Regions from separate parts of the Catellatospora aurea genome, predicted to be linked through region 1. Evidence: riboswitches for the same ligand, from Rfam matches in the RefSeq annotation. Region 1 holds a riboswitch; each other region holds the start of a gene.
The links. A riboswitch is a leader RNA that binds a small molecule or an ion and turns the genes downstream of it on or off. The one in region 1 is predicted to bind cobalamin.

Region 1 (7,040 bases):
GCGACGGCGTGGGGCCGTGCGTCGGGTTCGGCTGGTTCGGGGCGGGCACCGCGTCGACCACCCGGGTCGCGAAGTCGATGCTGCCCAGGCTGACCGACGCGCGCCGCACCACGTCGCCGGTGCGCGGCGAGTGGACCATCCAGCCGTCGCCGAGGTACATGCCGACGTGGTGGATGGTGCGCCAGTCGTTCGGGTCGGTGGCGAAGAAGACCAGGTCGCCGGGGAGCAGCGCGTACTTGCTGACCGTCTTGGCGCGGGTGCCGTAGTACTGGTCCTTGGCGACCCGGTTGAGGGTGATCCCGGCGGCCTTGTACGACGCCAGCATCAGGCCGGAGCAGTCGTAGGTGTTCGGACCCTCGTCGCCCCAGCGGTAGGGCTTGCCGCGCTGGCTGAGCGCGAACAGGACGGCCTTCTGCGCCTTGGCCGCGGCGACCAGGCCCGCGTTGCTCTTGCCTGGGCTGTAGTTGCCGAGGTTCTGCTCCTGGATCTCGCGCAGCCGGTCCGCTTCGGACTGGAGCTCGGCGAGCCGCCGCTTCAGCTCCAGGAACGCGACCTCTTTGCGCTTGAACTCCTTCTCCACAGCCGAATACGCCGTGGAGGCGTCCTGCTCGGCGGTGATGGCCGTGGTGAGCACCGTGTAGGCCTGGCGCTCGGCCTGCTGCGCGGTGGCGAGGTCGTTGAGCACCGCCTCGGTCTCCGGCGTGGACTCGGTGCGCGGGATCAGCTGACCCAGCTCGCCGAGCGAGTCGCCCAGCCGCGGCGGAGCCTTCACGGCTGCCTGGTATTCGGCGACGGCCGCGGCCTCGGCGGCCTCCTTCGCCACCCGCAGCGTGTCGGCGGTGGCCCGCCAGGCGTAGTCGGCCATCGCCTTGGCCACGACCGAATTGCTGTAGGCCTGGTAGAGCTCGCTGCGGCGGGCGCCGAGCACGGACAGCTCCAGCTCGGCGGCGCTGTACTGCGCCAGCAGCGCGGCGTGGGCGGTCAGCGGCTGGGTGCGGGGCATGCTCAGCGAGCCGAACGGCAGCGTCGGCAGCCCGTCGGGCTGGGGGCGCAGACCGGCGTCGGGAATCGAGGTGATCTTCGAGCCGATCGGCGGGTCAGCGGCCGCGGGCATGGCGATGCCACCGGCGATGAGCGCGCTGAGAACAGCCGAGCCCACCGCGACCTGACTCTGCCGTCGAGCCTGCCCGCTGCGACGCTTGGACATCGTTGGCCCCGTCCTCCCCGTTGGTCCCACAAGGTTCCTACCGGAAATCAGGATCGCTGTCGACCCTTCTGTCCCGGTGGCGTCAAGCTGAACAGCAGCTGTCAAGGGCAGCAGCAGGCACGTCGGCGGCACGTCGTAGGCTCACTGCCATGGACGTTGGTTTGAAGCGGGAGCTGGAGCAGAAGGTCTACGCCGGGGAGCGGCTCAGCCGCGAGGACGGCGAGGCGCTCTACGCGAGTGACGATCTGGCCTGGCTGGGGCGGCTCGCGCACCACGTCCGGACGGAGAAGAACGGCGACCGGGTGATGTTCAACGTCAACCGGCACCTGAACCTGACGAACGTCTGCTCGGCCAGCTGCGCCTACTGCTCCTTCCAGCGCAAGCCTGGTGAGAAGGACGCCTACACCATGCGGGTGGAGCAGGCCGTCGCCAAGGCGCTGGAGATGAAGGACGAGCAGCTCACCGAGCTGCACATCGTCAACGGTCTGCACCCGACGCTGCCGTGGCGCTACTACCCGCGCGTGCTCAAGGAGCTCAAGCAGGCGCTGCCGAACGTCAAGCTGAAGGCGTTCACCGCGACCGAGGTGCAGTGGTTCGAGAAGATCTCCGGCCTGACCGCCGACGCGATCCTCGACGAGCTGATGGAGGCGGGCCTGGAGTCGCTGACCGGCGGTGGCGCCGAGATCTTCGACTGGGAGGTCCGGCAGCACATCGTCGACCACGCCTGCCACTGGGAGGACTGGTCGCGCATCCACCGCCTGGCGCACAGCAAGGGCCTGCGCACCCCCTCGACGATGCTCTACGGCCACATCGAGGAGCCGCGGCACCGCGTCGACCACGTGCTGCGCCTGCGTGAGCTGCAGGACGAGACCGGCGGCTTCACCGTCTTCATCCCGCTGCGCTACCAGCACGACTTCCACGACAGCGCGGACGGCAAGATCCGCAACCGGATCCAGGCGCGCACCACGATGGCGAGCCCAGCCGAGTCGCTGAAGACGTTCGCGGTGTCCCGGCTGATGCTGGACAACTTCGACCACATCAAGTGCTTCTGGGTCATGCACGGCCTGTCGCTGGCCCAGCTGTCGCTGAACTTCGGCGTCGACGACCTGGACGGCTCGGTCGTCGAGTACAAGATCACGCACGACGCGGACTCGTACGGCACGCCGAACACCATGCACCGCGACGACCTGCTCCACCTGATCTGGGACGCGGGCTTCAGCCCCGTCGAGCGGGACACCCGCTACCAGGTCGTCAAGGAGTACGGCGCGCCGGTCAGCATGGCCGAGCGGCGCAGCGAGCCGCAGCAGGTCTGGGCCTGACGGGTGGCCGATCCGCAGAGCCCGGCCGAGGAGCAGCGCAAGGGCCCGCGGCGGGACGCGTCCGGGCGCATCGTCTCGCTCACCGACCTGGTGGCGTACGCGCTGGCCGGGTTCGCCATCAGCGTGCTCGGCATGGTCGCCTTCGACGGACTGTTCGCCCTGCTCGGCATGGGCGAGTTCGGTGACCTCACCGGCTGGCTCGCGGTGATCTTCCCGGCGATCATCTTCGTCGAGCAGTTCAAGGCGGCGGCGGGCCACCGCGGGCGGCTCGCCGTGGCCCCGGCCGCCGGTCTGGCGGCCGTGGTGCTCGGCGTGCTCGCGGTGGGCGTGGCGTCGGGATTGCCGCCGCTGGTCTCCGGCGGGCTGGGCGCGCTGGTCACCACGGTGGTGTACGCCGTGCTCTGGCACCTCGGCCTGGCGGCCGCCGAACGGGGCTGACCGGCCTCTCGCGCGGGGCTGACCGAGGCCTGGCAGGTTCGGCGGCTACCCTGGACCGGTGAGTCCTGCTGTCAAGTACACGCTCGCCAGGCTGATGCTCTTCCTGGCCGTCTTCGCCGCGCTGTGGTTCGTGCCGAACCTGAGCATGCTGCTCAAGCTGATGATCGCCATCCTGGTCTCGGCAGCGGCGAGCTATTTCCTGCTGCGCAACCTGCGTGACGACGTGGCTGCCCAGGTCGAGGGCGCGGTGGACCGCCGCAGGGCCGAGAAGGACCGGCTGCGTGCCGCCCTGGCCGGCGAGACCGAGCCCGGCGAAGACGTGCCCGCCGCCGAGGCCGAAGAGGTCCACAAGACCCAGGCGTGATGAGCCTGCGCACATCCTCCACTCCGCGTCGCGAGCATCGGCACGGGTGTGTATTAGCGTGTCGGCTGACTGTCCCGCAGCGAAGCCGGTGTGAACCCGGCGCTGTCCCGCAACTGTGATCCCACCTCGGTGGGCGAGCCAGGTCGCCTGCGGCAGTCGCGAACCACGCTCTCGAGGAAGGGCGTCTCGCGGACCGGGCTGCCCCACCTGATCGGGCCCTGTCGGCGAAGGACCTGCCTCGACCGATAGGAGGATCAGTGCGTACCCGTTTCCTGTCCCGCCGCGCGTTCGGCGCGCTGGCCGCCGCCGGCCTCGTCGCCGTGCTCGGTGCCTGCGCCACGAACGACCCGGCGACCCCTACCCCGTCGAGCGCCGCCGCGGCGTACCCGGTGACCGTCGGCTCGGTGACCCTGCCCGCGCAGCCGGTGAAGATCGTGTCGCTGTCGCCGACGACGACCGAGATGCTCTTCGCGATCGGCGCCGGCGGCCAGGTCGTCGCCGCCGACGACAACTCGAACTTCCCGGCGAACGCGCCGAAGACGGAGCTGTCCGGCTTCCAGCCCAACGCCGAGGCCGTCGCCGCCAAGAGCCCCGACCTGGTCGTGCTCAGCACCGACGCCAACAACGTGGTCGCCCAGCTGACCACCCTCAAGATCCCGGTGTACGTGGCTCCGGCCGCCGTGACGCTGGACGACACGTACCAGCAGCTCGCCGAGCTGGGTGAGCTGACCGGGCACAAGACCGAGGCCGCCGCGCTCGCCCAGCGGATGAAGGACGACATCGCCAAGCTGGTCAAGGACCTGCCCAAGCGCGCGACCCCACTGTCCTACTACTACGAGCTGGACCCGACGCTGTACTCGGTGACCTCGAAGACGTTCATCGGCTCGCTGTTCGAGCTGGCCGGGCTGGAGAACGTGGCCGACGCCGCCGACACCAAGGGCAGCGGCTACCCGCAGCTCACCGCCGAGTCGCTGGTCAAGTCGAACCCTGACCTGATCTTCCTGGCCGACACCAAGTGCTGCCAGCAGAGCCTGGACACCGTCAAGGCCCGTGCGGGCTGGGCCGGCATGACCGCGGTCAGCAAGGGCCAGGTCATCGCGCTGGACGACGACATCGCCTCGCGCTGGGGTCCCCGCGTCGTCGACCTGATCCGCGCGATCGTCGACGCCGCGAACAAGGTCCCGGCCTGACGTGACGACACTGCGACCGGCACGGCTGCGTCCCGGGTGGCTCGCCGCCGGGATCGGAGCCGTGCTGGTCGCGCTCGTCGCCGGGGTCGCCCTGGGCCCGGTGACGCTGCCGCCCGGCTCGGTCGCCGCCGAGCTGCTCAACCTGATCCCCGGCGTGGACCTGCCGTCGGGGCTGAACGAGCGCGAGATCGCCATCATCACCGAGCTGCGGCTGCCCCGGGTGGTGCTGGGCCTGCTGGTCGGCGCGATGCTGTCCCTGGCCGGCGGCTGCTACCAGGGCGTCTTCCGCAACCCGCTGGCCGACCCGTACCTGCTCGGCGTCGCCGCGGGCGCCGGGCTCGGCGCGACCATGGCGATCGCGTTCCGGGCCGGGGCGGTGCTGCCGCTGGCCGCGTTCGCCGGGGCGGGTATCGCGGTCGTGGTCACCTACCTGCTCGGGGTGGCCGGCGGGCGGGACCGCTCGTCGGCGACGCTGATCCTGGCCGGGGTGGCCGTGTCGAGCTTCCTCGCCGCGATCCAGACCTACCTGCTCCAGCGCAATGTGGACACCATCCGCGAGGTGTACTCCTGGCTGCTCGGGCGGCTGGCCACCAACGGCTGGCACGAGGTGACGCTGCTGCTGCCGTACTCGGTGGTCACCACGGTCGTGGTGCTGGCCCTGCGCCGGGAGCTGGACGTGCTCAGCGTCGGCGACACCGAGGCGGCGAGCCTGGGCCTGCACCCGCAGCGCTCCCGGTTGATCCTGCTGGCCGCGGCCTCGCTGGGCACCGCCGCCGCGGTCGCCGTGTCGGGGCTGATCGGCTTCGTCGGCATCATCGTGCCGCACGTGGTGCGCCTGCTGGCCGGTGGTTCGTACCGCTCGATCCTGCCGCTGTCGCTGCTGTTCGGCGCGGCCTTCCTCGCCCTGGCCGACCTGGCCGCGCGCACCCTGATCGCCCCGGGCGAGCTGCCGATCGGCGTGGTCACCGCGTTCTTCGGCGCCCCGTTCTTCATCCTCGTGCTGCGCTCGACCCGGCGGGTGAGCGTCTGATGCTGGCCGTCGAGGACGTCCGGGTGACCCTGGGCGACGCCGAGATCCTGCACGGCATGGACCTGACCGTGGCCTCCGGCGAGTGGGTCACCGTGATCGGCCCCAACGGCGCGGGCAAGTCGACCCTGCTGCGGGCCGTGGGCGGCGCGGTGCCACACCACGGAAAGATCATCATCGACGGTACGCCGACCAGCGCGCTGCCACGCCGCCGCCGCGCCCAGCTCGTTGCGACCGTGGCGCAGCAGCCCGTGGTGCCGCCCGGGATGCGGGTGCTCGACTACGTGCTGCTCGGGCGCACCCCCTACATCGCCCCGCTGGGCCGTGAGTCGGCGCAGGATCTGTCCATCGTGGAGCAGGTGCTCGACTCCCTGGAGCTGCGCCGGTTCATCGGCCGGGAGCTGGAGACGCTGTCCGGCGGCGAGCGTCAGCGGGTGTTCCTGGCCCGTGCGCTGGCCCAGGGCGCGCCGCTGCTGCTGCTCGACGAGCCCACCTCGGCCCTGGACATCGGCCACCAGCAGGAGGTGCTCGAACTGGTCGACCGGCTGCGCAAGGAACGCGCGCTGACCGTGCTCGCCACCATGCACGACCTGTCCGTGGCAGGCGAGTACGCCGACCGCCTGGTGCTGCTGGCCGAGGGCAGGGTCGCCGCCGACGGGCCGCCGGAGCAGGTGCTGACCGAGGAACTGCTCGCCCTGCACTACCGTGCCCGGGTGCGGGTGATCGCGGGCGAGTTCGGCCCGATCGTGGTCCCGGTCCGCGTCAACTGATCTCGCGTACCGCCGCGAGCGCCCGGTCCACGTCGGCCTCGTTCGTCACGATGCTCGTGCCGAACCGCAGGTAGGACGGGTTGTACGGGGTCGTGCTGGTGATGACGTCCTTGGCTGCCAGCACCGAGACGGCCGCAGCCGGACTCATCGACTTCAGCTCGCAGCAGACGAGTCCCGCACTCAGCTCGGGAGACTTCGGCGTGATCACTGTGACGCCGTCGATCCCGGCCAGGCCTTCCTTGAGCCGGGTGGCCAGCTCGGTCGTACGCGACGCGACGCGGGCGCGGGTCAGCGCGGCGTGGAAGTCGAACGCCTGCTCCAGCGCCCACAGGTGCTCGAAGTTGTGGTAGCCGCCAGGCGACGCCGACGGCGCGGGCAGCGCCGGGTCGAAACCCAGCCAGTGCGCGAACCCGGCCTGCTCGAAGGTGGGGATGGCGGGCCGGAACCGGGCCCAGGCCTCGGGGCGGCCCCAGATCATCCCCGTGCCGCGCGGCCCGAACAGCCATTTGTGGCAGCCCGAGACGAGGAAGTCGCAGCCCAGGTCGACGGCGCTCGCGTCGACCGCGCCGAAGCCGTGCACCCCGTCCACGCACAGCAGCGCCCGCCGGTCCGGCGGCAGGTCGCGGTTGTGTGCGGAGAGCACGTCGGCGATCGCCCGGATCGGCATCCGCAACCCGGTGCTGGAGTGCACCCAGGTCACCGCGACGATCCGGGTGGCCGGGGTG
Region 2 (7,040 bases), on a different contig from region 1:
AGGGGGTCGGTGGAGGCGGGTCGGGAGCAGGCCCGGCTCCGCTGGTCGCGGAGCCGGGCCCGGGGATGGTGCGACGGACTCAGAGGGTGAGCGTCCAGGAGTTGATGTAGCCGGTGTCGATCGAGGCGGCGTCGCGGGCGCGCAGGCGCCAGGTGCCGTTCTTGACCTCGGAGGACAGGTTCACCGTGTAGATGGTGTCGATGTTGTCGGTGCTGCCGCCCGACCGGTTGTGCAGGTTGTACACCGAGCCGTCCGGCGCGACGAGGTCCACGATCAGGTCACCCTTGTACGTGTGCACGATGTGCACCTCGACCTTGGACGACGAACCGGCGTTGCCCGTGCAGCCGGAGATCGTGATGTTGCTGTACACCCCGGTGCTGTTGTTGTCCGGAATGCTCACGTCGGTGCCGTTGGTGGCCGCGGCGCAGCTGCCGACCGGGTTGACCGTCCAGGTGAACGAGGCGGTGCCGGTCTTGCTCGCGCTGTCGGTCGCGGTGACGGTCACGGTGTAGGTGCCCGCGGTGGTCGGCGTGCCGGTGATCTGGCCGGTCGAGGAGCTGATCGAGGTGCCGGCCGGCAGGCCGCCGGCCGACCAGCTGTACGGCGACGTGCCGCCGGAGGCGGAGCTGTTCAGGGTGACCGCGGTGCCGACGACGGTCGACTGGTTGCCGGGGCCGGTGACGGAGACGCCGCCCGGGGCCCCGCCGAGGGAGACCGCCGCGTTGTAGATGTCGGTCGCGAAGTAGCGGACCTCGGTGTACACACCCGGGTTCTGCGGGCGGGCGCAGCCGATGCCCCAGCTCACGATGCCGACCTGGATCCACTCGTTGGCGGCGTTCTTCTTGACCATCGGGCCGCCGGAGTCGCCCTGGCACGTGTCGACGCCGCCGGAGCTCCAGTTGCCCGCGCAGATCTCCTCGTTGAAGACCAGGCCGGAGTACTCGCCGCCGGCGCTCTGGCACTGCGTGTCGGTGATGAACGGGACCTGCGCCTTGAGCAGGTAACGCTGCTGGCCGCCGCCCTCGGTGGCCGCGCCCCAGCCCATCACGTCGAAGTTGCCGCTGTGCAGCGACGTGTCCGTGGCGATCTTCAGCAGCGGGGCGGTGGTGATCGGGCTGGACAGGCGGATCAGCGCCCAGTCCTTGCCGGTGCCGTTGTAGCCCGGGGCACGGTAGACGTAGTTCGAGGTGCGGGTGGTGCGGGTCGGGTCCTGCAGGTCGACGACGCCCCAGGTGGCCGTGATCGAGGTGTTGTTGCCGGTCGCGCCGACGCAGTGGGCGGCGGTCAGCACCAGGCTCTGGGTGTACATCGCGCCGCCGCAGCCCATGGACAGGCGCACCATCCACGGGAACTCGCCCTGCGCGGCCCGGGTCCCGCCGACGACCTGAGGCGTGACCGAGCCGTCGCCGGAGGGCGCGGCCTGCGCCGGGACGGCGGCCGAGCCCAGGGCGAGCATGGCGCCGGCCAGCGCGATCGCGCCGGCGCGCAGCGCCGTTCGTAGTGAATTCCGCACAGGATCCTCCCAAGGTCCACCCGGCGCCGAGCGCTTCTGGCGCCGGATCGCCGGAGAGTTTCCCTGGAAGCTAGCGGAAGACAACGATACATAGCAATATCGAAGTTAATTGTTACGTGCTGATGTCACGCCCGCCGGGGCGTGACACAGACCTCCGTCCGGGCGACCCGCTTTGACGCGGCGCACCGCGTCCGTCACGATGGCCGGTGAGCGGCAGTGGAGGAACCCGGTGCGAGTCCGGGGCGGTCCCGCCACTGTCACCGGGGAGCGACCCCTCCCGAGCGGCTCCGTCTCACGACGCGCGCCGTTTCGGCACCAGGCCACGGCCGTTGACACGGTTGGAAGGCCGAGGGGAAGCGTCGATCCGGGAGCCAGGACACTCCGGCCGCTCGCGACGCCGCACGGCGTCACCACACCGGATTTCGCGGGCGAGGAAACCCGCGGAGAGGACTCGCGCATGGGCTCGTGCCTGAGCGGGCTTTGACCCCGCTGTACCCGTTCTCCGCCGTCGTCGGCCTCGCCGACCTCCGGCTCGCCCTGCTGCTCAACGCCGTCTCGCCCGCCATCGGCGGGGTGCTGGTGCGCGGCGAGAAGGGCACCGCCAAGTCCACCGTGGTGCGGGCGCTGGCCGGGCTGCTGCCGCAGGTTGAGGTCGTCGCCGGGTGCCGGTTCGGCTGCGACCCGGCGTCGCCGTACGGCGCGTGCCCGGACGGGCCGCACAGGGCCGGTCAGGACGTCATCGTCCGGCGCGCCAGGCTGATCGAGCTGCCCGTCGGGGCGACCGAGGACCGGCTGGTCGGCGCGCTGGACCTGGAGCGGGCGCTGACCGCGGGGCAGGCCGCGTACTCGCCGGGCCTGCTGGCCGGGGCGCACCGCGGCGTGCTCTACGTCGACGAGGTGAACCTGCTCCACGACCACCTGGTGGACCTGCTGCTCGACGCCGCCGCGATGGGAGAGGCGTACGTGGAGCGCGACGGCGTGTCGGTGCGCCATGCCGCCCGGTTCCTGCTGGTGGGGACCATGAACCCGGAGGAGGGCGAGCTGCGCCCGCAGCTGCTCGACCGGTTCGGGCTGGCGGTGCAGGTGCGCGCCCCGCGCGAGCCGAAGGAGCGGGTCGAGGTGGTGCGGCGGCGGCTGGCGTACGAGGCCGACCCGGCCGGGTTCGCGGCGCGGTGGGCCGAAGCCGATGCCGAGCTGGCCGAAAGTATCGACGCCGCCCGGCGGCGGCTGCCCGCGGTGGAGCTGCCCGACGCCGAGCTGACCCGCATCGCGCACGTGTGCGCCGCGTTCGAGGTGGACGGGCTGCGGGCCGACCTGGTGGTGGCCCGCGCCGCGCTGGCCCTGGCCGCGTGGCACGGCCGCGGCCGGGTCACCGAGCAGGACGTGCGGGACGCGGCCCGGCTGGCGCTGCCGCACCGCCGCCGGCGCGACCCGTTCGACGCCCCGGACCTCGACGAGCAGGCCCTGGAGGACGCGCTGAACAGCGCACCCCCGCCGGCTGAACCCGACGGCTCCCACGACGGCCCGGGTGCTCCCGGCGACCAGGACCGTGCGGCGGGCGGCGCGGGCGCCCCGAAGGCCGATCTCGACGGTGATGCCGACCTGGACGGTGACGGGCCGGACGGCTCCGGTCCGGACGACGGGCCCGACGGCGGCCTGGACGACGACGGTCCGGACGGCGGTCCGCGGCCGGGCGGGCCCGGCGGTGCGGTCCCGGACGAGGGCGGCACGCCGCCGCGGCCGGTGCCGCAGGGGGACACGCGGCAGCGGGACGGGGCCGACGAGGGGCGTTACGTGTCGGCGGGGCAGCAGCACGCCGAGGCGGCGACGCCACGGCGGGCGCGGCTGTTCGCGGTGCAGGGGGTGGGGGAGGGCGCGGCGGGGCGGCGCTCGCCCGCGTACACCCGGATGGGCCGGACCGTCGGCGCGCGGGTGCCCGGCGGCACCCTGGCCGCGCTGCACCTGGCGGCGACCGTGCGGGCGGCGGCCGGGCGGCAGCACGCCCGGGGCCGGACCCCCGGCGGCCCGCTGCGGCTGGTCGCGGCCGATCTGCGCGAGCCGGTGCGGCAGGGGCGCGAGTCGAACCTGGTGCTGTTCTGCGTGGACGCCTCCGGCTCGATGGCCGCCCGGCAGCGCATGGGCGCGGTGAAGGGCGTGGTGCTGTCGCAGCTGCTCGGCGTGTACCAGCGGCGCGACAAGGTCGGCCTGGTCACCTTCCGGGGCAGCGAGGCGGAGCTGGCGCTGCCGCCGACGTCCAGCGTGGAGGCCGGCGCGGCGCGGCTGCGCGAGCTGCCCACGGGCGGGCGTACCCCGCTGGCCGCGGGACTGCGCCGGGCGGCGCACACGCTGCGGGTCGAGCGGCTGCGCGACCCGCACCGGCGCGCGCTGCTGGTGCTGGTGACCGACGGCCGGGCCACCGCCGGGGCGGACCCGGTCGGCGAGGCCATGCGTATCGCGGGCGGGCTCGCCGCGACCGGGGTGTCGGCGGTGGTCGTGGACTGCGAGTCGGGGGTGGTGCGGCTCGGGCTCGCCGCCCGCCTGGCGGCACGGCTCGGCGCGGAGCACGTGCCGCTGGCCGAGGTGACCGCGCAAGGGCTGGCCGGGGTGGCCCGCCGGGACCGCCGGAGGGCGGCATGACGCAGACGAGTGGAGGCCGCTGATGCCGCAGGGCAAGCCGGAGACCGTGCCCGACGACGGGCTCACCACGCGCCAGCGCCGGAGGTCCCCGGTGCTGGCCGTGCACACCGGAATCGGCAAGGGCAAGTCGACCGCGGCGTTCGGCATGGCCCTGCGGGCCTGGAACGTGGGCTGGCCGATCGCGGTCTTCCAGTTCGTCAAGAGTCCCAAGTGGCGGGTCGGCGAGGAGGCCGCGTTCCGGGCGCTGGGCCGCGCGTACGACGAGTCAGGCGCGGGCGCGCCGGTGACCTGGCACAAGATGGGCGAGGGCTGGTCGTGGCTGGCCCGGCCCGGCGACGAGCGCGACCACGCCGCCGAGGCGGCCGAGGGCTGGGCCCAGGTCAAACGCGACCTGCTGGCGCAGCGGTACGGCTTCTACGTGCTCGACGAGTTCACCTACCCGATGCACTGGGGCTGGGTGGACACGGCCGACGTGGTCGAGACTCTGCGCACCCGTCCGGGCTCCCAGCACGTCGTGATCACCGGCCGGTACGCCGCGCCGCCGCTGCTGGAGCTGGCCGACCTGGTCACCGAGATGGGCAAGGTGAAGCACCCGATGGACATGGGACGCAAGGGCCAGGCGGGGATCGAATGGTGAAGCGCGAGGAGAGAGCGCAGCGAGCCCCGCAGTCGCGAACGGACAGCGCATGGTGAAGGTGCCCAGGATCGTGGTGGCCGCGGCGGCGTCGGGGCACGGGAAGACGACCGTGGCGACGGGGCTGCTGGCGGCGTTGACGGCGCGCGGCATGACCGCGGCCGGGTTCAAGGTCGGTCCGGACTACATCGACCCGACCTACCACTCGCTGGCCTGCGGGCGGCCCGGCCGCAACCTGGACCCGTCGCTGGTCGGCGAGGACCTGGTCGCGCCGCTGTTCGCGCACGGGGCGACCGGTGCACAGGTGGCGGTCGTCGAGGGCGTGATGGGCCTGTACGACGGCCGCTCGGGGGAGGGCGACTTCGGCTCGACCGCGCACGTGGCGCGGCTGCTGGACGCGCCGGTGGTGTTCGTGGTGGACGCGACCGGCCAGGGCCGGTCGGTCGCCGCGCTGCTGCACGGGTTCCGCTCGTTCGGCTCGGTGCGGCTGGCCGGGGTGGTGCTCAACCGGGTCGGCTCGGACCGGCACGAACAGATCCTGCGCGAGGCCTGCGAGGAGGTCGGCACGCCGGTGCTCGGCGTGCTGCGGCGCGCCGGTGCGGTGGCGGTGCCGTCCCGGCACCTCGGGCTGGTGCCCGCCGCCGAGCGCAGCGGCGCGGCGGTGGACGCGGTGCGGGCCATGGGCGCGCTGGTCGAGGACGGGGTGGACCTCGGCGAGGTGCTGGCGGTGGCGCACAGCGCGCCGCCGCTGGCGGTGACGCCGTGGTCGGCGGCCGAGGCCGTGCGGGCGGCGGCCGAGGCGGCCGGAGCGCGGCAGGCCGGGCTGGAAGCGGACGGAACGTCGGCCGAAGCCGGGGACCGGCCCGTGATCGCGGTCGCGGGCGGGCCCGCGTTCACGTTCGGCTATGCCGAGCAGGCCGAACTGCTGCGCGCCGCCGGGGCCGAGGTCGTGCACGTCGACCCGCTGCGCGACGAGGCGCTGCCGAGAGGCACCGCCGGGCTGGTCGTGGGCGGCGGCTTTCCCGAGGTGTACGGCGACGAGCTGGCCGCCAACAAGCCGCTGCGCGACGCGGTACGCGCACTCGCCGCCGCGGGCGCGCCGATCGCCGCCGAGTGCGCCGGGCTGCTGTGGCTGGCCAGGTCACTGGACGGGCGCGAGATGTGCGGGGTGCTCGACGCCGAGGCGGTGCTGACCGAGCGGCTCACGCTGGGCTACCGCGACGCGGTCGCGGTGTCCGGCAGCGTGCTCGCCGACCCGGGAACCCGGGTCACCGGGCACGAGTTCCACCGCACCGCGGTGACCCCCGAGGCCGGGCCGTCGCCCGCGTGGGCGTGGCGCGGCCGGTCCGCCGAGGGCTTCGTCCAGGGCGGGGTGCACGCGTCGTACCTGCACCTGCACTGGGCGGGGCACCCGGACTTCGCCCGCCGGATGGTGCGTGCCGCATGCGCCTGATCGGGGTGGGGGTCGGTCCCGGCGACCCGGAACTGGTGACGCTGCAGGCGGTGCGGCTGCTGCGCGAGGCCGGCCGGGTGTTCGTGCCCGTGATGGACCTGGCCGAGCAGGGCCGCGCCGAGGCGACGGTACGCGCGCACGCCGGCCACGACCGCGTCGAGCGGCTGGTCTTCGCCCTCAACGAGCGCGACGACGCGCGCCGCCGCGAGTCCCACTGGGACGCCGCCGGTGAGCGCGTCGCCGACTGGCTGCGCGAGACCGGCGGCACCGCCGCGTTCGCCACCATCGGCGACCCCAACGTGTACTCGACCTTCGGCTATCTAGCCGCGACCGTCCGCGCGCTGCTGCCCGAGGTGGCGGTGCAGACCGCACCCGGGATCACCGCGATGCAGGCGCTCGCCGCCGCGGCCGGGGTTCCGCTCGCCGAGGGCATGGAGCCCCTGGTGCTGGTGCCGCTGGCCCGGGGCGCGACGGCACTGCCGGCCGCCCTGGCGTACGCGCAGGACGGGACGGTGGTCGCGTACAAGGGCGGCCGGCACCTGGCGGACGTGGTCAACGCGGTCAGGGAGGCCGGGCGGCTGGACGAGGCGGTGCTCGGCACCCGGCTGGGGCTGCCGGGCCAGAGCGTGACGCCGCTGGCCGAGGCGGTCGAGGCGCCGTACCTGTCGGCGGTGCTGGTGCCGGGCCGCCGGGACGCACGAGGAGGAAAGCTGTGAAGGTCGTCTTCATCGGAGCCGGGCCCGGCGCGGCCGACCTGCTCACCCTGCGCGGCGCGGCCGCGATCGCCGCCGCCGACGTGGTGG
Region 3 (7,040 bases), on a different contig from region 1:
GCCTGGACACCCTAGGGTTCGCCGTCGCGGACCCGGACGCCGTCGCGCCGGTGTCGCGGGCGCTGCTCGACGGGGAGCCCGTGCACCTGCGGTCCGATCAGGTCTGGCCGCTGCCGGCGCTGCCCGCGAACCTCGGTGACCACCCCGGCGCGACGCGGACGGTGCTGATCACCGACCGCCGGGTGGCGCACGCCGGGGACCGGTCGGTGCTGGTGCTGCGTCCGCCGTCGCTGGTGCTCGGGATCGGGGCGAGCCGGGGCGTGTCCGCCGAGGAGATCGCCGAGCTGGTAGCGCGGGTGCTCGCGGACGCGGGGCTCGCGGCGGAGTCGGTGTGCGCGGCGGCGACCGCCGACGTGAAGGCCGACGAGGCCGGGTTGGTGGCCTATGCGGCAGGCCGGGGTCTGCCGCTGGTGACCTTCCCCGCGGCGGCGCTGGCGCAGGTGGCCGTGCCGAATCCGTCCGAGGTGGTCCGGGCCGCTGTCGGCACGCCGAGCGTGGCCGAGGCGGCGGCGCTGCTGGCCGCCGGTGCCCGGGGCCGGGGGGCGGCGCTGGTGGCGGGCAAGACGGCGTCGGCGATGGCGACCGTGGCGGTCGCCCGGCTGGTGCCGATGGGCCGGCTCGCGGTGATCGGCCTCGGCCCCGGCGCGGCGGACCTGCGCACCCCCCGGGCGACGGCGCAGCTGCGCGCGTCCTCGATCGTCGTCGGCCTCGACCAGTACGTGGACCAGGTCCGGCACCTGCTGCGCCCCGGCACCCGGATCGTCGACTCGGGACTCGGTGCGGAGGAGGAGCGCGCCCGTTCGGCGGTCGAGCTGGCGCGGCAGGGGCACGCGGTGGCGCTGATCGGCTCCGGCGACGCGGGCGTGTACGCGATGGCGTCGCCGGCGCTGGAGTTCGCCGGGGACGACATCGAGGTGACCGCGGTGCCGGGGGTGACCGCGGCGCTGGCCGCGTCGTCGCTGCTGGGCGCGCCGCTGGGGCACGACCACGTGTACCTGTCGCTGTCGGACCTGCACACCCCGTGGGAGATGATCGAGCGGCGGCTGGCAGCGGCGGCCCAGGCGGACCTCGTGGTCTGCCTGTACAACCCGCGCAGCGCGCGGCGCACCCGGCAGCTGCCGGCGGCGCTGGCGATCCTGGGCGCGCACCGGCCGCCGGACACGCCGATCGGGCTGGTCCGCGACGCGTCCCGGCCCGGTGAGCGGATCGCGCTGACCACCCTCGACACGATCGATCCGGCCGAGGTGGACATGAACACGGTGGTGATCGTCGGGGCCAGCACGACCCGTACGGTCGCCGGGCGCATGGTCACCCCGCGGGGGTACGCGTGGATGGCGCGGTGAGTCCGGTGCGCTTCGACGGCTGCCAGGGGTGCGGCGCGTGCCTGCTGACCTGCCCGACGCACGCGATCCGGCCGATCGGCGGGACGGGCCCGGCCCGGCTTCACGCCCGGCCCGACCTGTGCACCGGCTGCGGCGAGTGTGTCGAGGTGTGCCCGGTCGACGCGGTGACCCTGGTCGAGCGGGAGGCGCGATGACGACCGTGGCCAGGACGGTGCACCCGATCGAGGCGGAGTCCTACCGCATCCTGCGGGCGGCCGTGGACACCTCCGGGCTGCCCAGGCACAGCCGGGACGTGGCCGAGCGCATCGTGCACACCACCGCCGATCCGGGCTGGGTCGGCGATCTGGTGCTGGACGAGCCGGCGCTGGCCGCCGGGGCGGCGGCGCTGGCGGCGGGCGCGCCGCTGGTCGTGGACGTGACCATGGTCGGCGCGGGGATCACCCGCTACCCGACGCGCTGCCTGGTCGGCTCGGCGCTGGCGGCGGAACTGGCCGCGGCCGAGGGCGTCACCCGCTCGGCGGCGGCGGTGCGGCTGGCCGCGGCCGAACACCCCACGGGCGCGGTATGGGCCGTCGGCAACGCCCCGACCGCGCTGTTCGAGCTGCTGCGGCTGGCCGCGGCCGGGCAGGTCGCCCCAGCGCTGGTGGTCGGCCTGCCCGTGGGCTACGTGGGCGCGGCCGAGTCGAAGGCCGCGCTGCGGCTGTCCGGGCTGCCCCAGCTGTCCAATCTGAGCGCTCGGGGCGGCTCGGCCGTCGCCGCGGCAGCCGTGAACGCCCTGCTCTACGGCGACCCCCTACCCCTGGAGGAGAGACTGTGACCACCACCCCGCCCGCGCTGCTCATCGCCGGGCACGGCACGTCCGACGCGGACGGCGCCGAGCAGTTCCGCGCGTTCGCCGAACGGGTCGGCAAACGCCTCGCCCCGCGCGGCGTGACCGTCGGCGGCGGCTTCATCGAGCTGTCCCCGCCCCCGCTGGGCGAGGCGGTGGCGGACCTCGTCGCGGGTGGGCACCGCCGGCTGGCGGCCGTACCGCTGATGCTGGTCGCGGCGGGGCACGCGAAGGGCGACATCCCCGCGGCACTGGCCCGCGAGCAGTTGCGGCATCCCGGCCTGGTGGTGGCGTACGGCCGCCCGCTCGGCGCGCACCCCGCGGTGCTCGCCCTGCTGCGGGAGCGGCTGGACCAGGCGGGAGCCGATCAGGACAGCACGGTGCTGCTGGTCGGCCGGGGATCCACGGACCCCGACGCGAACGCCGAGGTCGCGCGGGCGGCCCGGCTGCTGGCCGAGACGACCGGGGTGGCCGGGGTGGAGTACGCCTTCATCTCGCTCGCGGCCCCCGGCGTGCCCGCGGGCCTGGACCGCTGTGCGGCGCTGGGTGCGCGCCGGATCGTGGTGCTGCCGTACTTCCTCTTCACCGGGGTGCTGCCGCGCCGGGTGGCGGGGCAGGCCACGGCCTGGGCCACGGGCCGCCCCGACGTGCACGTGCGGAGCGCGGGCGTGCTCGGCGACACCGACGCCCTGGCCGACCTGGTGATCGAACGCTACGGCGAGGCCCTGGCCGGCGACATCCGGATGAACTGCGACTCCTGTGTGTACCGGATCAGCCTGCCGGGCTTCGAGGACCGGGTCGGGCTGCCGCAGACCCCGCACCACCACCCGGGTGACCCGGGGCACAGCCACGGTCACGATCACCCGCACAGCCACGATCACGCACCGCTTCATGCGGATATTCACCGACGTCACCCCTGAGGAGGTTTGACGGCCGGCGAGCGTTGCTGGCATGGTGAGGGCAACAAGTTCACATCAGACGACGGTGCGCAGGAACCCGGTGAGAATCCGGGACGGTCCCGCCACTGTGACCGGGGAGCGCCCCGCACGAGCCACGGCCGCCGCAGCGGCTGGAAGGCGCGGCAAGCGCGACGAAGTTCCATCCACCCGGGAGTCAGGACACTGACCCGTCGTTGTCCAGTTCGGGGCGGTGAACCCCGAGGAGGAGGTATTTGTCATGGGTGCGTTGTCGACGCCCGCGGTGCCGTCGCAGGAGACGGCCGCAATCGCGGGGCGGCTGCGGGATCAGGTCATCGCCGGGGTGCTCGTCGCGGTGGCGCTGTTCATCCTCTACGCGGTGTTCCTGGACCAGGGCGCGCTGCTGTCCCCGGTGTACGGGGAACTCTCCCGTAGCGCCAACTATCTGCACGAGCTGTCCCACGACGGGCGGCACCTGTTCGCCGCCAACTGCCACTGAGCGGGGCGGACATGTCCCTGCTCTCGCTGATGGGGCGGGGCGGGCTGGCCGGCGCGTGCGCCGGTGCCCTCTCCGCCGTGGTGTCCCTGGTGCTCGCCGAGCCGGTCATCGACCGGGCGATCGCCCTCGAACACGCGAACGCCGGTGAAGGCCACGGCGCGGAGCTGTTCAGCCGCGATACGCAGCACGTCGGCATGCTGGTCTCGGTGATCCTGGCCGGGATGGCGATCGGTCTGCTGTTCGGCCTGGTGTACGCCGTGCTGCACCGCCGTGACCCGGGGGCCGACCCGTGGGGCCGGGCACTGCGCCTGGCCGGGGCCGGTTTCCTGGGCGTGGCGTTCCTGCCGTTCCTGCGCTACCCGACCAACCCGCCAGGGGTGGGCAGCGAGGCGACGCAGCAGGCGCGCACGGTGACCTGGCTGGCCGCGATCGCGATCGGGCTGGCCACGGTCAGCGCGGCCCGTCTGCTGGCAGGCCGGCTCGCCGAGCGCGGGGCGGCGCTGCCGCTGCGTCAGCTGGCGCCGGTGGGGGTGGTGCTGCTGGGGCTCGCCCTGCTGTTCGCGCTGCCGTCGTCGGGTGATCCGATCAGCACGCCGGCTGATCTGCTGTGGTCGTTCCGGTTGCTGTCGCTGCTGGCCTCGGTGGTGCTGTGGGCCGGGATCGGCGTCGGATTCGGGCTGGCCGGGCTGCGGGCCGGCGCGGTCGCGAACACCGCCGCCGTGCGGGCGGCCGCGTGAAGGCCAGGGTGACGGTGTGCCGTGACTGCTGTTGCGGCACCGCCAAGCACCCGGACACCGATCACGAAGGCCAGCTGCGGCAGCTGGAGAAGGCGGGCGTACGGGTGCGCATCGCACAGTGCCTGGACGTCTGCGAGCACTCGAACGTGATGGTCGTGCATCCGCGCCCGTCCGGTCGCCGCGACGGCGGCCGTCCGGTGTGGCTGGGCGGCGTCCTCGACGAGGCGACGGTGGAGTACGTCGCCTCCTGGGCGGCCGCGGGCGGCCCCGGCTCCGCCGACCTCCCGGTCGCCCTCATCCCGTACGTCATCGAGGCCCCCGGCCAGACCTGACGGCCTGCGGGGGTCCTTGATCGTCCGACTTGCCAGGCACCTTCGCGTATCTTGAGGCCGTATTCGCCCATGTGCCTGGCAAGTCGAATGACCTTGGTGTGCGACCCGCCCCGCTTGGCCGCACGGGCCGGGTGCGGCGGCGGTCGGGTGCGGCCCGTCAGGGGCGAGTGGTCACGGCCGCGGCCTGTTCAAAGGACTGGGCCGGGGCGCCGCGGCGGTACATGACCAGCAGGATGATGGCGAGCAGGGGCATCAGGATGTCCGACGGCAGCGCCCAGACGTTGGCGGGCGCGTGGTTGTCGTGGAAGACCCACTGGTTGAAGTGGCCCCAGGCGTCGCCCCAGAAGGAGATGGCCAGCGCGGTCACCGCGGCGGTGAGCCAGGTGCCGCGCAGCCGCCGCCAGGCGCAGCCGATCGCCAGTACGGCCACCGCGATGTCGCCCCAGCCGACCTCCCACTGGAACATCGACTGCGTGTAGCCGATCTGCTCGGCGGTGTCGCCGGACGTCGGGCCGATGTGGCTGAGTCCGCCGAGGATGCCCCAGATCCCGGCCCCGACCACCATGATCCAGAGCAGGGCGAGTTCGACGACCCGGTGTTTGGTCTTACGGTCGGGGTGCTTGTCCACGGCGACGTGGATCAGCCAGCCGACGACGACGGTGAACCAGATGGCAGCGAAGAACGGCATCACACACCTCCGGACGGCTCCGACGTTACGCCGGGGCCGTCCGGAGGTGGGCCGGTCCTGCGAATCCGTTCCGGCGGCTCAGGACACTCCGTAGAATCGCCGCGCCCCGGGGTGCAGCTCCAACGGCGACACCAGCGGTGCGATGTCCCGGCTGAAGTTGCCGCCCTCCGGGTGCACCGCGGCCAGCTCCGACTGGTGGTCGAAGAGCAGCTGGGTGAGGCGGTAGGCGACGTCGTCGGGCATGTCGACCGGCACCACGATCAGATTCGGCACCGCGATCGTGTCCACCTCGGCGGCCAGGCCGTACATGCCCTTCGGGATGCTGCCGGGGGCGTAGATGTCGGGATGGGCCTTGCTGATGGCCTGGCCCAGCTTGTCGAGCGGGACCAGGGTGAACACGCCCGGGGACTGGTCGAACAGGCCCTGGATGCCGGTCGTGGGCAGGCCGGCCGAGTAGAACATGGCGTCCAGGTCGCCGGACCGCATCGAGGACGTCATCTGCGACAGCGACGCCGACACCTGGGTGATGTCGCGCTTGAGGTCCAGCCCGGCGACGGTCAGCAGCCGGACGGCAACCTCCTCGCTGCCGGAGTTCTGCGGGCCGGTGCCGACCTTCTTGCCGCGCAGGTCGGTGATCGACTTGATCCCCGCGTTGCGGCGCACCACGAGGTGGGTCTGGCCGTTGAAGATCCGGGCCAGCGCCCGGAACTGCACCGGCTTGCCCTCGAACAGGCCCTTGCCCGCGGCGGCGTCCGCGGCCACGTCGGCGAAGGTGAACGCGATCTGCACGTCGTCGATGGCCAGCCGCTGCAGGTTCTCGCCCGCGCCGTTGGTCGGCGGGGCGAGCGCCTCGTAGCCGGGCAGGTGGCGGTTGATCAGATCGGCGTAACCGCCACCCACCTGGTTGAACACCCCGTTGGTGGGGCCGGTGCCGATGGTCAGGGTGCCGCCGTGCCAGGCCGGTGCGGCCTCTTCGGCGTCCGCCGAGCAGGCGGCGAGCGCCGGCCAGAGCAGTACGCAGAGCAGCAGGGCCAGCCGGCGGCGCCTCACCACTGGCCGTCCACCCGCGCCTCCGGCTCCAGAGCGTACGCGACCCGGTGTGCCAGCAGCGCCGTCTCGTAACCGATCTGGCCGAGGTCGCAGCCGGGCGCGGCCACCACGGCGAGGAACGCGCGGTCGCGGACCGCCATGATCAGGAGCACGCCCTCGTCCATGTCCACCACGGTCTGGCGCACCTGGCCGCTGCTCAGGCAGCGCGCCGCGCCGATGGTGAGGCTGGCCATCCCGCTCGTGATGGCAGAGAGCTGGTCCGACAGATCCTGACGAAGCCCGTCCGAGTGGGCGATCGTCAGGCCGTCCACAGAGACCGCCAGCACGTAGGTGACGTCGGCGATCCGTTGGGCGAAGGAGGTCAGCAGCCAGTCGAGGCCGCCGACCTCGTCGGCGCCGGCGAGCTGCGCGGGGTTCTGAGTCATCGAGTGCTTTCCTTCGTTGCTGGCGGGGCTGACAGGCGCTGCTCACGAGCCAGTTCGCGGTGAGCGGCCGCGATACCGCCGGCCAGACCGGACAGCCGGGCGCGGACCGCTTCGGGGTCCAGCAGTCCGGAGCTGTCGGTCCGGGAGGGGGTGGTGGCTGCGTCGCCTGGCGTCGAGAGGTTGCCGGGGCGGCGCTGGGGCAGGCCGGAGGGCAGGAGTC
Region 4 (7,040 bases), on a different contig from region 1:
CTTGACCGTCTTGGCCGGGTAGCTCTCCCGGTGCGCGCCCAGGTCGCGGGCCGCGGCGGCCGCGGCGACGTCGGCCGGCACCGCGGCCGGGGTGTCGGTGTGCGCCGTCAGGCCAGGTGTCGTCACGTCGGATCTCCCCGTTCAGCGAAGTGTCGCAGCCACGGTAGTGATCCACCGGATCGTCGTGAATCACCCGATCACCCGACGGCTCGCCGCTGCCCGGTCAGCCTTCGAGACTGCCTTCCGCCTCCAGATAGGCCTGACGGAGCGCGTCCAGCGTGGCCGGATCCGGCTCGGCCCACAGGCCGCGGTCGGCGGCCTCGATCAGGCGCTCGCTGATGCCGCGCAGCGCCCACGGGTTGGACCGCTCCAGGAACTCGCGGACCTCCGGGTCGAAGACGTACGCCGCCGCCAGCTTCTCGTACATCCAGTCGTCGACGACCCCGGCCGTGGCGTCGTAGCCGAACAGGTAGTCCACGGTCGCGGCCAGCTCGAACGCGCCCTTGTAGCCGTGCCGCCGCATCGCGGCGATCCAGCGCGGGTTGACCACCCGGGCCCGGAACACGCGCTTGGTCTCCTCGCCCAGGGTGCGCGTCTTCACGCTGTCGGGCAGGTGCGAGTCGCCGATGACCGCGGTCGGCGAAGCCCCGGTCAGCGAGCGCACCATCGCGATCATGCCGCCGTGGTACTGGAAGTAGTCGTCGGAGTCGACGATGTCGTGCTCGCGGGTGTCGACGTTCTTCGCGGCGACGCTGACCCGGCGGTAGACCCGTTCGAGGTCCTCGCGGGCGGCCCGGCCGTCCAGGTCGCGGCCGTAGGCGTAGCCGCCCCAGACCGCGTACACCTCGGCCAGGTCCTTGTCGTCGCGCCAGTTACGAGCGTCGATGAGCGGGAGCAGGCCGGCCCCGTACGCCCCCGGCTTGGAGCCGAAGATACGGGTGGTGGCCCGCCGCCGGTCGCCGTGCTCGGCCTCGTCGGCGCGGGCGTGCGCGCGCACGAAGTTGTCCTCGTCGGCCTCGTCCAGCTCGGCGACCGCCCGCACCGCGTCGTCGATCAGCGCGACCGCGTGCGGAAACGCGTCCCGGAAGAAGCCGGAGATGCGCACCGTCACGTCCACCCGCGGCCGGCCCAGCTCGGCCGGCGGCACCACGGCGAACCCGGTCACCCGCCGCGACGCGTCGTCCCAGGTCGGCCGGCAGCCCAGCAGGGCCAGCACCTCGGCGATGTCGTCGCCCTGGGTGCGCATCGCCGACGTGCCCCACACGGTCAGCCCGACCGTGCGCGGCCACTCGCCGGTGTCCTGCCGGTGCCGGGCCAGCAGCGAGCCCGCCAGCGCCACCCCGACGTCCCACGCGTTGCGCGACGGGATCGCCTTCGGGTCGACGGAGTAGAAGTTGCGCCCGGTCGGCAGCACGTTGACCAGGCCGCGGGTCGGCGAGCCGGACGGCCCCGCCGCGACGTAGCGCCCGTCGAGCGCCTTCAGCACCGCGGTCACCTCGTCCACGGTCGCGTCCAGCCGCGGCACCACCTCGGTCGCGGCGAAGTGCAGCACCGCCTCGACGGCGTCGTCCGGGCCGCCCAGCACCTCGGCGACGACCGCCGGGACCTTGGACGGCTCCCAGCCCAGCGTCTCGTTGCCGATCACCAGCCGCCGGGCCACGCCCTCGATCAGGTCGACGGCGTCCGCGCCGGTGCGGGCCGGGCCGTCGGCCACCTCGGTCAGGTCCGCGGGCACGGCCGCCACGGCTCCCGGCTCGGCCAGCAGGGCACGCTCGTCCAGCCCGTACCGGCGGCACAGCGCCGCCCGCAGGCCCGGCAGCGCCCCGCGCACGCCGCCCCACACCTGGTCGGCGCGCAGCACCGCGAGCACCAGGTTGATCCGCGCTTCGCCCTCCGGCGCGCCGCCGAGGATGTGCAGGCCATCGCGGATCTGCGAGTCCTTGACCTCGCACAGGTAGCCGTCGACGTGCAGGATGAAGTCGTCGAAGTCGTCCTCGCCCGGCATGTCGGCCTGGTACAGGTCGTGGTGCAGCTGGGCGGCCTGGATCAGGGTCCAGATCTGGGCGCGCACGGCGGGCAGTTTCGTCGGGTCGAGGGCCTGCACGGTGGCGTACTCGTCGAGCAGCTGCTCCAGTTTCGCCATCTCGCCGTACGTCTCGGCACGGGCCATCGGCGGCACCAGGTGGTCCACGATCACCGCATGCCCCCGCCGCTTGGCCTGGGTGCCCTCGCCCGGGTCGTTGACGATGAACGGGTACACCAGCGGAATGTCCCCGAGCACCGCGTCCGGCGCGCACTCGCGGGACAGGCCCAGCCCCTTGCCCGGCAGCCACTCCAGGGTGCCGTGCTTGCCCAGGTGCACCACCGCGTCCGCGCCGAACTCCTCGTCCAGCCAGCGGTACGCGGCCAGGTAGTGGTGGCTCGGCGCGAGGTCCGGGTCGTGGTAGATGGCGACCGGGTTCTCCCCGAAGCCGCGCGGCGGCTGGATCATCAGCAGCACGTTGCCGAAGCGCAGCGCCGCCAGCACGATCTCGCCCCGGTCCACGTACAGCTCGCCCGGCGGCTCGCCCCACGCCGCCACGATGCCGTCGCGCAGGCTCGCGGGCAGCGCCTCCAACCAGCGGGTGTGCTCGCGCAGCGGCACCCGGGCCGGGGCCGCCGCGAGCTGCTCCTCGGTCAGCCACTCCACGTCATGCCCACCCGCCGCGATCAGCGTATGGATCAGCGCGTCCCCGTCCTCGGGGAAGCCCTCGCCCAGGTCGTATCCCGCCTCGCGCAGCGCCCGCAGCAGCACCACCGCGCTGGCCGGGGTGTCCAGGCCGACCGCGTTGCCGACCCGCGAATGCCGGGTCGGGTAGCTGGACAGCACGATCGCGAGCTTCTTGCGCTCGTTCGGCACGTGCCGCAGCCGGGCCTGGCGCACCGCGATGCCCGCGACCCGGGCCGCCCGCTCCGGGTCGGCGGCGTACACGCCGATGCCGTCCGGGCCGGGCTCCTTGAACGAGAACGGCACCGTGATCAGGCGGCCGTCGAACTCCGGGATCGCCACCTGCATCGCCGCGTCCATCGGGCTCAGCGCCGCGTCCGACTCCTGCCACACCGCCCGCGACGAGGTCAGGCACAGCGCCTGCAGCACCGGCACGTCCAGCTCGGACAGTGCCGCCACCGACCAGGCCTCGTCGTCCCCGCCGCCGCTCGCGTCCGCCGGGGTGGTGCCGCCCGCGGCCAGCACCGTCACGATCAGCGCGTCGCAGCCCCGCAGCAGGTCGCGCAGCCCGTCCGCCACCCCGCGCAGCGAGCCGCAGTACACCGGCAGCGCGTTCGCGCCCGCGTCGTGCAGCGCCCCGGCGAGGGTGTCCACGAACGCCGTGTTCCCGGCCAGCTCGTGCGCCCGGTAGTAGACGATCCCGACGGTCGGCCGCCCGGCCTCGTGCGCCGGGTTGAGGCGCACGCCGTACTCCGGCGTGGCCCGCGGCGCGTCGAAGCCCTCGCCGGTCATCAGCAGCGTGTCCGACAGGAAGCGGTGCAGCTCGCGCAGGTTGTCCGCACCGCCCTCGACCAGGTACGCCAGCGCCTCCCCGGCCACCCCGGCGGGCACGGTCGACTCGGCCTGCAGCGCGGCGTCGGGCAGCGCCTCCCCGCCCAGCACCACCACCGGCAGCCCGCCGGCGAGCACCGCGTCGAGCCCTTCCGGCCAGGTGCGGCGGCCGCCGAGCAGCCGTACCACCACGAAGCCGACACCCCGCAGCAGCTCCGGGACGTCACCGGCGTCCAGCCGGGCCGGGTTGCCGATGCGCCAGGGCGCATCCGACGCGCGGGCGGCGAGCAGTTCCGTGTCCGCAGTGGACAGCAGCAGACCTTGGACAGCCGTCATGGCCGCGTACCTCCTGTCGGGGTCCGCGCCCCGGTAGCAGAGTCGATGCGGCGGCCGGAGTCTCCTGACTCCCGGATCGACGCCCGGCCCCGGGCCTTCCCTTGCGGTGGCCTCGGATCTCTCCGACGGGGTGGGGACGGGCTCCCCGGTCACAGTGGCGGGACCGTCTCGGCTCTTCCCCGAGTTCCTCCCTGCCGCCGAGAGCGATCCTAGCGGCAGATAATGGAGCATGGCCTATCAGTGGCTCGCCGGGCTCACCATGGTGGTGCACTTCGCGTTCCTCGCGTACGTCGTGGCGGGCGGTTTCCTGGCCTGGTGGCGGCCGTGGCTGATCTGGCCCCACCTGATCGCCGCCGGCTGGGGCTTCACCACGGTCGCGCTCGGCCTCGACTGCCCCCTGACCTACGTCGAGGACTGGGCCCGCCGCGAAGCCGGCGAGCAGGGCCTGTCCCGCGGCTTCATCGACACGTACCTGACCGGGGTGGTCTACCCCGAACGGTTCACCGTGCCGCTGCAGGTGCTGGCCGGCCTGGTCGTGCTGACCTCCTGGATCGGCTTCGCCCTCCGCCGCAGGCCCGCCGGCACGGCCGACGTGCCATAGAGTGCCCGGATGATCGAGCAGCTCACGCCCGGCGGACGTCCCGCGTTCGTCGTCAACGTCGGGGTCCACCTCCATCGCGACGGCCGCTGGCTGCTCATCAAGCGCAGCGAGAACGAGGCGCACGCCGCGCGCCTGCTGTCGGGCGTGGGCGGCAAGGTCGACCTGCCGGCCGGGCCTGCGATCCCCGACGTCCTGGAGCAGACCGCGCCGCGCGAGGTCGCCGCGATCGTCCACCTGACCTTCGACGAGGCCGACGCCGACCCGGACCTGCCCCCGGTGGCTCCGCCGCAGCCTCCGGCTCGCCACGGAAGCCATCTGTTGATCGGTAAACTTCGCTGATTCTTGTCGTACGCCAGTTCTAAAATGGAGCCATGCATGAGGGGTTGACGCAGGCCGGGCGAATGGTCGCCGCTTGCGTTGACTCGTCCGTGTGGTCGCTGACCGACTCCGAGCTGATCACCTCGCTCGACTCGGCACGAGCATTGCGGGAACGCCTGGCGGCCGTGGAGCTGTCGCTGGTCCGCGAGCTCGACGCCCGTGCCGTCCCCGCCGCTCACGGCGCCTCCAGCACCGCGGTCTGGCTGCGCGAACACTGGCGCATCGGCATACGCACGGCCAAGCAGACCTTGGAACTCGCCCGCGCGCTGGAGCGCCTCCCCACCACCGCCGACGCCCTCGCCGCCGGAACCGTCAACACCGAGCAGGCCGCTGTCATCGCTCAGGCTCTCGCCGCACTCCCCTGCGAGGTGGGGCTGGAGACCGCGGCGAAGGCCGAAACCGCACTGATCGGATTCGCGGCCCAGTTCGAACCGTCCGTGCTCCGCCGTTTCGGCGAGCGCATCCTCACGCACGTCGCCCCCGACACCGCCGAGGAGCACGAACGCGAAGCACTGGCCGCGCAGGAGGAACGCGCTTACGCCACCCGCACGCTGACCCTGGTCGCCGACCGCAGCGGGCGGGTCCGCCTGACCGGCTGGCTCGACACCGAAGCGGCCGCCGTGGTCACCGCCGCGCTCGACCCCCTCGCCCGTCCTGGCGTCCTCAGCCACACCCGTGCCCTATCCCTCAGCGGCGACAGCGATCCCGTCGAAGGCTCATCCGCCAGCGGGCACAGCGCGGCTGAAAGCGCTCGTGACATGCGCACCGCGGGTCAACGGCGGGCCGACGCCCTCACCGAGATCTGCCGCCGCGTGCTCGCCTCGGGCGAACTGCCCGACAACGGCGGCGACCGTCCTCAGCTCGTGATCACCGTCGACTACGACGGCCTCGCTCAGCGCACCGGCTCGGGGCTGCTCGACAACGGCGCGACGCTCACTCCTGAGACCGTCCGGCGCATCGCCTGCGACGCCCAGGTCATTCCCGCCGTGCTCGGCGGCGACGGGCAACTGCTCGACCTGGGCCGGACCCGACGCCTCGTCACCGGAGCCCTGCGCCGAGCGCTCGTACTCCGCGACCGGGGCTGTGCCTTCCCGGGCTGCGACCGCCCACCTCGCTGGTGCCAGGGGCACCACATCCGGCACTGGGCCGACGGCGGTCCCACCGACCTCGACAACGCCGTGCTGCTGTGCGGACACCACCACCGCGTCGTCCACCACGACGACTGGCAGGTCCGGGTCGGCCACGACCGGCGGCCCGAGTTCATCCCGCCGAGCTACGTGGACGCCGCCCGGCTCCCCCGCCGCAACACCTTCCACCTGCGGCCCTAGGCCGTGCCCGAGCACCGATCACACCGGGCCGAGCCGGGCTTCCACTCGGAGAATCGGCAACCGCCCGAGCAGGTGGACGGCCGCCGCTGCGCACCCTGCTTTACCGCCCACACGGCTGGCAAGGCAAGCAGCTCGCCCTCGGCTTCCTGCTGGTCGACGCGCGTCGGACAGGTGACCGTCCAGCAGTGCCGCCACCTCCGCAGTCGTCCGGTACTCCAGCAGCGCGTAGCAGCAGGACCAGCCGTCGTCGTGAACGACGACTGGTCGCCACCAACGCCTTGCACGAGTGATTTGTCTGCGGCGCCCGTGCCGCGATCAGACCACCAGCGTCGCCGCACGTGCGGCGAGGCCGACGCCGACGAGCAGCACCATCGCGCTCGCGGCGTACGGCCCGGCCAGCCGGAGCCGCCGGAACCGCTCGAATCGCGCCGACCAGCGATCGCGGACCTTGAGCAGCAGCAGGCCCGCGACGGTGAGCGTGCCCGCCATGCCCAGCCCGTAGGCGAGCACGAGCAGGATGCCGAAGCCCGTCCGGCCCAGCGCGATCGCGCCCAGCAACACCACCAGCGCGGACGGGCTGGGCACCAGACCCGCCGCCACCCCGATCGCGCCGAGCCCGAACCGGCCGCGTCCCGTGCCCTCGGCAGCATGGGAGCCGTCGTGGGAGTGCACCCGGCCGAACAGACCATGCCGATGCCCGTGCCCGTGCCCGTGGCCGTGACCATGGCCATGGCCATGGTCGTGGCGATGGTCGTGGCGATGGTCGTGGCGATGGTCGTGAGCATGGTCGTTGTCGTGGCCATGGCGATGGTCGTGAGCATGGTCGTTGTCGTGAGCATGGTCGTTGTCGGACGTGCCA

Region 2: it holds a riboswitch for cobalamin, as region 1 does, so the genes downstream of both, ACFQO7_RS10295 (VWA domain-containing protein) here and ACFQO7_RS13755 (ABC transporter substrate-binding protein) in region 1, are expected to answer to the same signal.
Region 3: it holds a riboswitch for cobalamin, as region 1 does, so the genes downstream of both, ACFQO7_RS10350 (hypothetical protein) here and ACFQO7_RS13755 (ABC transporter substrate-binding protein) in region 1, are expected to answer to the same signal.
Region 4: it holds a riboswitch for cobalamin, as region 1 does, so the genes downstream of both, cobN (cobaltochelatase subunit CobN) here and ACFQO7_RS13755 (ABC transporter substrate-binding protein) in region 1, are expected to answer to the same signal.

Annotation. Positions count from the first base shown of each region.
Region 1 covers NZ_JBHTAC010000011.1:172,245-179,284, reverse strand. The annotation lists gene ACFQO7_RS13775 (C40 family peptidase) at 1-1,207, opposite strand, end outside; gene mqnE (aminofutalosine synthase MqnE) at 1,357-2,526, shown strand; gene ACFQO7_RS13765 (hypothetical protein) at 2,530-2,964, shown strand; gene ACFQO7_RS13760 (DUF4229 domain-containing protein) at 3,023-3,328, shown strand; cobalamin riboswitch at 3,358-3,497, shown strand; gene ACFQO7_RS13755 (ABC transporter substrate-binding protein) at 3,601-4,518, shown strand; gene ACFQO7_RS13750 (FecCD family ABC transporter permease) at 4,520-5,548, shown strand; gene ACFQO7_RS13745 (ABC transporter ATP-binding protein) at 5,548-6,315, shown strand; gene ACFQO7_RS13740 (aminotransferase class V-fold PLP-dependent enzyme) at 6,308-7,040, opposite strand, start outside.
Region 2 covers NZ_JBHTAC010000008.1:52,116-59,155, forward strand. The annotation lists gene ACFQO7_RS10290 (trypsin-like serine protease) at 80-1,513, opposite strand; cobalamin riboswitch at 1,734-1,894, shown strand; gene ACFQO7_RS10295 (VWA domain-containing protein) at 1,979-4,150, shown strand; gene cobO (cob(I)yrinic acid a,c-diamide adenosyltransferase) at 4,173-4,787, shown strand; gene ACFQO7_RS10305 (cobyrinate a,c-diamide synthase) at 4,837-6,237, shown strand; gene cobI (precorrin-2 C(20)-methyltransferase) at 6,228-6,953, shown strand; gene cobM (precorrin-4 C(11)-methyltransferase) at 6,950-7,040, shown strand, end outside.
Region 3 covers NZ_JBHTAC010000008.1:63,018-70,057, forward strand. The annotation lists gene cobJ (precorrin-3B C(17)-methyltransferase) at 1-1,343, shown strand, start outside; partial or broken gene ACFQO7_RS10335 (4Fe-4S binding protein) at 1,328-1,510, shown strand; gene ACFQO7_RS10340 (precorrin-8X methylmutase) at 1,543-2,160, shown strand; partial or broken gene ACFQO7_RS10345 (sirohydrochlorin chelatase) at 2,157-3,065, shown strand; cobalamin riboswitch at 3,121-3,316, shown strand; gene ACFQO7_RS10350 (hypothetical protein) at 3,349-3,588, shown strand; gene ACFQO7_RS10355 (CbtA family protein) at 3,600-4,325, shown strand; gene ACFQO7_RS10360 (hypothetical protein) at 4,322-4,657, shown strand; gene ACFQO7_RS10365 (DUF6790 family protein) at 4,815-5,345, opposite strand; gene ACFQO7_RS10370 (TAXI family TRAP transporter solute-binding subunit) at 5,424-6,398, opposite strand; gene ACFQO7_RS10375 (roadblock/LC7 domain-containing protein) at 6,392-6,820, opposite strand; gene ACFQO7_RS10380 (sensor histidine kinase) at 6,817-7,040, opposite strand, start outside.
Region 4 covers NZ_JBHTAC010000008.1:40,035-47,074, reverse strand. The annotation lists gene ACFQO7_RS10265 (DUF6585 family protein) at 1-126, opposite strand, end outside; gene cobN (cobaltochelatase subunit CobN) at 224-3,874, opposite strand; cobalamin riboswitch at 3,914-4,102, opposite strand; gene ACFQO7_RS10255 (DUF2784 domain-containing protein) at 4,104-4,475, shown strand; gene ACFQO7_RS10250 (hypothetical protein) at 4,485-4,814, shown strand; gene ACFQO7_RS10245 (HNH endonuclease signature motif containing protein) at 4,847-6,181, shown strand; gene ACFQO7_RS10240 (nickel/cobalt transporter) at 6,497-7,040, opposite strand, start outside.